2 regions of the Candidatus Sororendozoicomonas aggregata genome follow, and region 2 is predicted to be linked to the other one. Evidence: predicted binding sites of a transcription regulator. Region 2 holds the regulator's gene; the other holds the start of a gene.
What was found. Region 2 encodes sigma-54, which starts transcription at its own class of promoters, with help from an activator protein. Its sites were predicted from a motif close to TGGCACNNNNNTTGCTNT; they were not measured.
Positions count from the first base shown of each region.

Region 1 (3,430 bases), on a different contig from region 2:
GCCCTTAGCGAGGATCGCAAGAAATTGAGGATAAAATTTCTGTTTCTAAGTAGAATAGCGGGGCTATTTGATGAAGAAGCAGGAATTTTCAGGCCAATTTATCGCAACCGCAGTAGCGCAGTTTATTCTCGGTCAGTCTCCTAGACACTGTAATACAGATCAAACTCAGCCGGGTGCGTCGTTTGGCTAACGGTCAGACACTCTTCTTTTTTCAGTGCGATATAGGCGTCGATCATATCATCCGTAAATACACCCCCTGCGGTCAGGAACTCCCGGTCATTATCCAGCGCTGCCAGAGCTTCTTCGAAGGACTCAGCAACCGTTGGTATTTCAGTGGCTTCTTCAGGCGGCAGGTCATACAAGTCTTTGTCAGCAGCGTCGCCAGGGTGGATTTTGTTCTTGATGCCATCTAATCCCGCCATCAACATAGCCGCAAAAGCCAGGTAAGGATTGGCCGTTGGGTCAGGGAAGCGCACTTCAACACGGCGGGCTTTTGGACTGTTAACGTAGGGGATGCGGATAGAAGCAGAGCGATTACGGGCAGAGTATGCCAGCATGACGGGTGCTTCAAAGCCAGGAACCAGGCGCTTGTAAGAGTTAGTAGAGGCATTGGTAAAAGCATTGATAGCCTTGGCATGTTTGATGATGCCACCAATGTAATACAGGGCATTTTCACTCAACCCGGCATAGCCATCGCCAGCAAACAGGTTTTCACCGTTCTTGCTCAGGGACATATGCACATGCATACCACTGCCATTGTCACCAACGACGGGTTTGGGCATAAAAGTCGCCGTTTTGCCGTAAGCATGGGCAACATTGTGAACCGCATATTTCAGGATCTGAACTTCGTCAGCCTTTTTCACCATGGTGTTAAACTTAACGCCGATTTCACACTGACCGGCAGTGCCCACTTCGTGGTGGTGTACTTCAACCTCCAGCCCCTGCTCTTCCATAGCCTGACACATGGCAGCACGCAGGTCATGCAGGGAATCAACGGGAGGAACAGGGAAATAACCACCTTTTACGCGAGGGCGATGACCCGTATTCCCCCCTTCAAGCTTGAACGAGGAAGACCAGGCGGCTTCTTCAGAGTTGATTTCGTACGAAGCGCCAGACATGTCGACTTTCCACTTTACATCGTCAAAGACGAAGAACTCCGGTTCGGGACCAAAAAAAGCCGTGTCAGCAATACCGGTGGATTTCAGGTAGTCTTCCGCGCGCTTGGCAACAGAGCGAGGATCACGCTCGTAACCCTGCATGGTGGAAGGCTCAATAACGTCGCAACGCAGGTTCAGGGTTGTCTCGTCTGTAAATGGGTCGATCACGGCAGTGCTGTCGTCTGGCAGCAAAATCATGTCGGATTCGTTGATGCCTTTCCAGCCCATAATGGAGGAACCATCAAACATTTTACCCATCTCAAAAAACTCGCTATCCACCTCACTGGCGGGGATAGAAACGTGCTGTTCTTTACCTTTGCTGTCGGTAAAGCGCATATCGACCCACTTGATGTCGTTTTCTTTGATCAGGCTGATTGTCTTGGACATTATTATCTCCTCTGGAAAATGAAAGCTATCGGGCAGTTGTGGACCAGGAGCCTGTCGGACTTATGCTTTCGAGCATAAAATTCAGTAGGGCGAGTCAGATTTTTCGATCAATTTGCGCGAATAGTTGACCTGTTTAAGCAAATTCATCGGAAATTCTGGCCGCGCTTTCTGGATTTCAGGCCGAAATTGTCTTAAGCCCGACAGGCTCCTAGGAGCCATACCCTGATAAACGTCTGCTAGCAAATGTTTATCAATTATCATGCCAATGATTAAAGCATGCTTATCTACGACGCATGCACTTGTACAGAGCAATTTTTAAAAAGCGCGCGCATCTTCAGTACTTTTGGCTTAAGCTCGCACTATATTAGTGCGCCCTGAACGAATACGCACTACCAGGAGCCTGTCGGACTTAAGACAATTTCGGCCTGAAATCCAGAAAGCGCGGCCAGAATTTTATGCTCGAAAGCATAAGTCCGACAGGCTCCTGGTTATTCAGGCAGTCACTCAGTGTATAGTGATAACAAAAATTATCACCCCTTTTTGCTGATTTGGAAGATGAGTACCCCCTGTGCTGATATACTTCCGCGTTATTTTTTTACAACACAGCCCTGAGTTCGCTGTTTCTTCGTGTTTGGCGAACTTCTGGCGTACGTTCCTTTTTTTACAGCGCAGATACGCCGTGCAGGCAGGTCAGATTCATGAAGTTCATTATCAAGCTGTTTCCAGAAATTACCATAAAGAGCGCGCCTGTTCGTAAGCGGTTTATCAAGCATCTGCGCAAGAATATCCGGAAAATCCTCAAAGAAATTGACCCCATGGCAGAGGTGTCCGGGGTCTGGGATCATATTGAATTAACCACCGGCTCCGATGATGCCGTGGTCATAGCGGAAACCTGCGACCGACTTAGCCATATACCGGGTATTTGTTTTTGGTTGCAGGTCGTCGACCATCCCCTGACTGACATGGATGACATCCTTGAGAAAGCCATTGCCGCACACGCCGATGCGCTCAAGGGAAAAACCTTCTGTGTTCGCTGCCAGCGCTCTGGGCAGCATGCATTTCGCTCTACGGATGTTGAGCAGTATGTGGGTGGCGGTCTCAATCAAAAAACGCGGGCAAAAGGTGTCAACCTCACCCATCCTGACGTCACGGTTCGTATTGAAATAAAATCAGACCGCTATTTCCTGGTACAAAAATCGGGTAAAGGACTTGGTGGTTATCCACTGGGCACACAGGAATCAGTATTGTCGTTGATCTCTGGGGGCTTTGACTCCACCGTATCGAGCTTTTTAACCACCAAACGCGGCATGCGCACGCATTTTTGCTTTTTTAACCTCGGTGGTCATGCCCATGAACTGGCGGTGAAAGAAGTCGCTTACTACCTGTGGAAACGTTTTGGTGTCTCCCATCATGTTCGCTTTATTACCGTACCCTTTGAAGAGGTGGTGCGGGAAATTCTTGAAAAGGTTGATAACACCCAGATGGGGGTCATTCTCAAACGGATGATGCTGCGCGCTGCTACACAGGTTGCCAAAGAAATGGATATCACCGCCCTGGTCACCGGTGAAGCTGTCGCGCAAGTTGCCAGCCAGACGCTAACCAATCTGTCCATTATTGATGACGCCTCCGACATGCTTATTCTGAGACCGCTGATCGCCATGGATAAACAGGACATTGTCGATACAGCCGTGAACATTGGCACCGAAGCTTTTGCTCGCAATATTCCAGAATACTGTGCGGTCATCTCTAAAAAACCCACAACCCGAGCAAAGAAAGAACGCATTGAGCACGAGGAAAGCCAGTTCGATTTTGCGGTACTCGATGAAGCCATCGCCACCCGACGGATGGTGTCTGTTAATGATATTATTGCTGATGACCTGACCCGT
Region 1 covers NZ_JAVLSP010000066.1:13,381-16,810, forward strand. The annotation lists gene glnA (glutamate--ammonia ligase) at 141-1,544, opposite strand; gene thiI (tRNA uracil 4-sulfurtransferase ThiI) at 2,243-3,430, shown strand, end outside.
Region 1: glnA (glutamate--ammonia ligase) is a predicted target of sigma-54. The motif match lies at 1,792-1,809, and genes of this name have one in related genera.

Region 2 (3,430 bases):
TGCTAAAGGTCTTACCGTTCCCGGCATGCCAATGGGTTCACCAGGCATGGAGTATGGCAATAAGAAAGACAGTTACTCGGTCTATGTCTTCAACGACAAAGGTGAAGTGTATAAATACAGTCACTACAAAGGCAACGTTCAATGAACGATTAATAAAAATCTGTTCATGGTCTTTTATAAGAAGTGAAACCCATGGGAAAAGCGCTAAACAGTCGCCTTTATCCTTGGCCGGGGCCCAAAAAACTGTGAACAGCAGCTTAAAGCCTATCTTGACCCTCCAATTTTCCAGATCCTCGCCTGGCACAGTCTTTATAACAGTCTCAAAGGGTAAAACTGGAAGAAACACCTCAAGTGCGAAAGAAATCTGTTGCTTTTACCTGTGGCAGCGATAGGATGATAGTCGAACCCTAAAGAGATAGGCGTTAAACGCCATGCAACAACTGTAGCCTTTAAAAATGAGTCAAAAGTCGTTTTGTCTGACAATAGCTGGTTTATTTCGTGGATATAAACAACGTTTATTTTTCGTTTTTAAATGGCTTTGCTATGGGGATAGGTTTCAGGTGACTGATACCTTAAAAAGAGTTCGTTATGCCCAAGGCAATAGTGGTGTTGTTCTCTCAATGATCTGAGCAGACAATCCTTTGTCTGATCCGGTACAAAAAATTTTGACAGGTAAACGGTTGCCCTATGAAGCCATCCTTACAGCTAAAAATGGGCCAGCAACTGACCATGACGCCTCAGTTGCAGCAGGCCATCCGTTTGTTGCAGTTATCATCGGTGGAGCTACAACAGGAAATTCAAGAAGCCCTTGACTCTAACCCCATGCTGGAAACGGGAGAAACGCGCGCAGAAACGCCTGAGGCACAGCCGCAGGCGGGTGAACAGCCACCGGATTTTAATGAGGCAGCGCCCCAGGAGCCCGTTAAAGAAGAGGCGCAATGGAGCGAAGCTATTCCTTCTGAGTTGCCTTTGGACTCGAAGTGGGATGATATTTATTCCAGCATGCCGACGCCGCCTGTGGAGGATGACATGGAGGCCCACGCACGCTCGGGAACCGTCGACTCACTTCAGGATCATCTTGAGTGGCAGCTCAACCTCTCTCCCATGAATAAAAGGGATCTGTTGATTGGTTTAACCATTATTGAAGCCATTAATCCAGACGGGTATCTTTCCTGCCCCCTTGAGGATATCACCCAGGCCCTTGCCGAAGAACTGGATGAGCTTGAGCATGGTGAAGTCAAGGTGTTACAGCATCGAATTCAGCAGTTTGACCCCCTCGGTTGTGCCAGCCAGAACTTGCGGGAATGCCTGAAATTGCAACTGGCACAATTGGATGTCGCGGAGCCTTTGCTATCCATCACCCATCAGCTGATTGATGACCATCTTGAAGCTTTGGGAAGCCATGATTACGCCACAATTATGCGTAAATTGCATATCAAGGAGCAACGTCTCAGTGAGGCCTTGCAGGTGATTCAGAGGCTCAACCCAAAGCCGGGAGAAGCTATCGCCCTTGCACCCTCAGAGTACGTAATACCTGATGTGGTGGTAAAAAAATACAAAGGACGCTGGAGCGCCGAGCTAAACGCGGATGCCCTGCCAAAACTGAGGATAAATGCCGGTTATGCGGGCATGGTCAAGCGTTCGAATACATCCCGTGATAATACCTTCATGAAAAATCATCTGCAGGAAGCGCGCTGGTTTTTGAAGAACCTGCAAAACCGCAATGAAACGCTCTTGAAGGTGACGCGAAAAATTGTTGAGCACCAGCAGGATTTTTTTACTGAAGGCGAGGCGGCAATGAAACCGTTGGTGCTCGCTGACATTGCTGATGCTGTGGGCGTGCATGAATCGACGATTTCCAGGGTAACCACTCAGAAATACATGCATACCCCTCGAGGACTGTTTGAGCTGAAATACTTTTTTTCAAGCCATGTTAGCACCAAAGAAGGGGGTGAATGTTCATCCACAGCAATCCGCGCGCTGATTCGTAAAATGGTGTCTGAAGAAAATGTGCGCAAGCCATTAAGTGATAATAAGATTTCTTCTCTGTTGAATGATCAGGGGATTAAGGTTGCCAGGCGCACAATTGCCAAGTATCGTGAGTCACTACAGATTCCGCCATCTAACGAACGTAAGCGGCTCGTGTGATTTTTTGTGATAATCTGTCGCAAAACTCGCAAACTGTTGTCTTGGTGATAAAATGTAACTTACCGTTCCAAGAGACCCCGGGGAACGGTGGTTTGGAGTGATGGGGTCAGGAGAGCACTACATGCAAGTCAACATCAGTGGACATCATGTCGAGGTAACAGAAGCTCTACGCGATTATGTCACCAAAAAGTTGGAGCGCCTGGGTGCTCACTTTGATTGCATCACCAATGTGCAGGTGACTCTCAGTGTAGAAAAGCTCGTCCACAAGGCTGAAGCAATTCTTCATACTCGTGGGGCTGACATTAATGCAGCGGCTGAATCTGAAGACATGTATGCTGCTATTGACCAGCTATCGGACAAGCTCGACCGGCAACTGGTCAAGCACAAGGAAAAGACGTTGAATCGGATGCAAGGGGCAGCCGGTCGATTTTGAATCTCCACACCCATGATCATTGAAAATATACTCACACCCGAGCGCACTCGCTGCAGTGTGCACGGGACTAGCAAGAAAAAAATTCTTGAAATGGTTGCTAACCTGATTAGTGATGAGGTGCCAGCCATTGATGCAAAAGATCTCTTTTCCTCTTTGATTTTCCGTGAACGCCTTGGTACAACAGGTTTAGGGCGGGGAGTCGCTATTCCCCACTGCCGAAACAAGGCCTGTGTCGAGCCAACGGGCCTGTTTATCAAGCTGGATGAACCCGTGGATTTTGAGTCGTTGGACAACAAGCCTGTCGATTTGGTGTTTGCCCTTGTGGTGCCTGAAGAAAATACGCAGGAACATCTGGATATCCTCAAGGCGCTTGCCAGTCGCTTACAATCAGATAGCTTGCTGCATAAAATGCGTGAGGCGAATAACTCCACAGCACTCTACAATTGCATTACAGCTGATCAATATCGAGCTTGATGACAAGTCCCAGTGAAAGTACAGGAGATTAAATAGTGCTGCTTTGTCAACAAGAATTATTCTGGGTAACGATAGCAGCTGCCGCTTCAGGATTATCAAACGTCCGGGAGCCTGTCGGACTTAAGGCGATTTCGGCCTGAAATCCAGAAAGAGCGGCCATATTTTCCGATGAATTTGCTTAAATAGGTCAACTATTCGCACAAATCCATGGAAAAATCTGACTCGCTCTGCTGAATTTCATGCTCGAAAGCTTAAGCCCGACAGGCGCCTGGGCTATCTACGGGTAAAGTCGGTTGATCGTAATGCACTGGTATAGCCGTCTAGTGCATTACTGTGAACCCACTTAGGGCAGGAATTCCTATTATGAAACTGGTG
Region 2 covers NZ_JAVLSP010000151.1:352-3,781, forward strand. The annotation lists gene V4C51_RS17035 (DUF411 domain-containing protein) at 1-145, shown strand, start outside; gene V4C51_RS17040 (RNA polymerase factor sigma-54) at 688-2,148, shown strand; gene hpf (ribosome hibernation-promoting factor, HPF/YfiA family) at 2,270-2,581, shown strand; gene V4C51_RS17050 (PTS sugar transporter subunit IIA) at 2,594-3,055, shown strand; gene rapZ (RNase adapter RapZ) at 3,419-3,430, shown strand, end outside.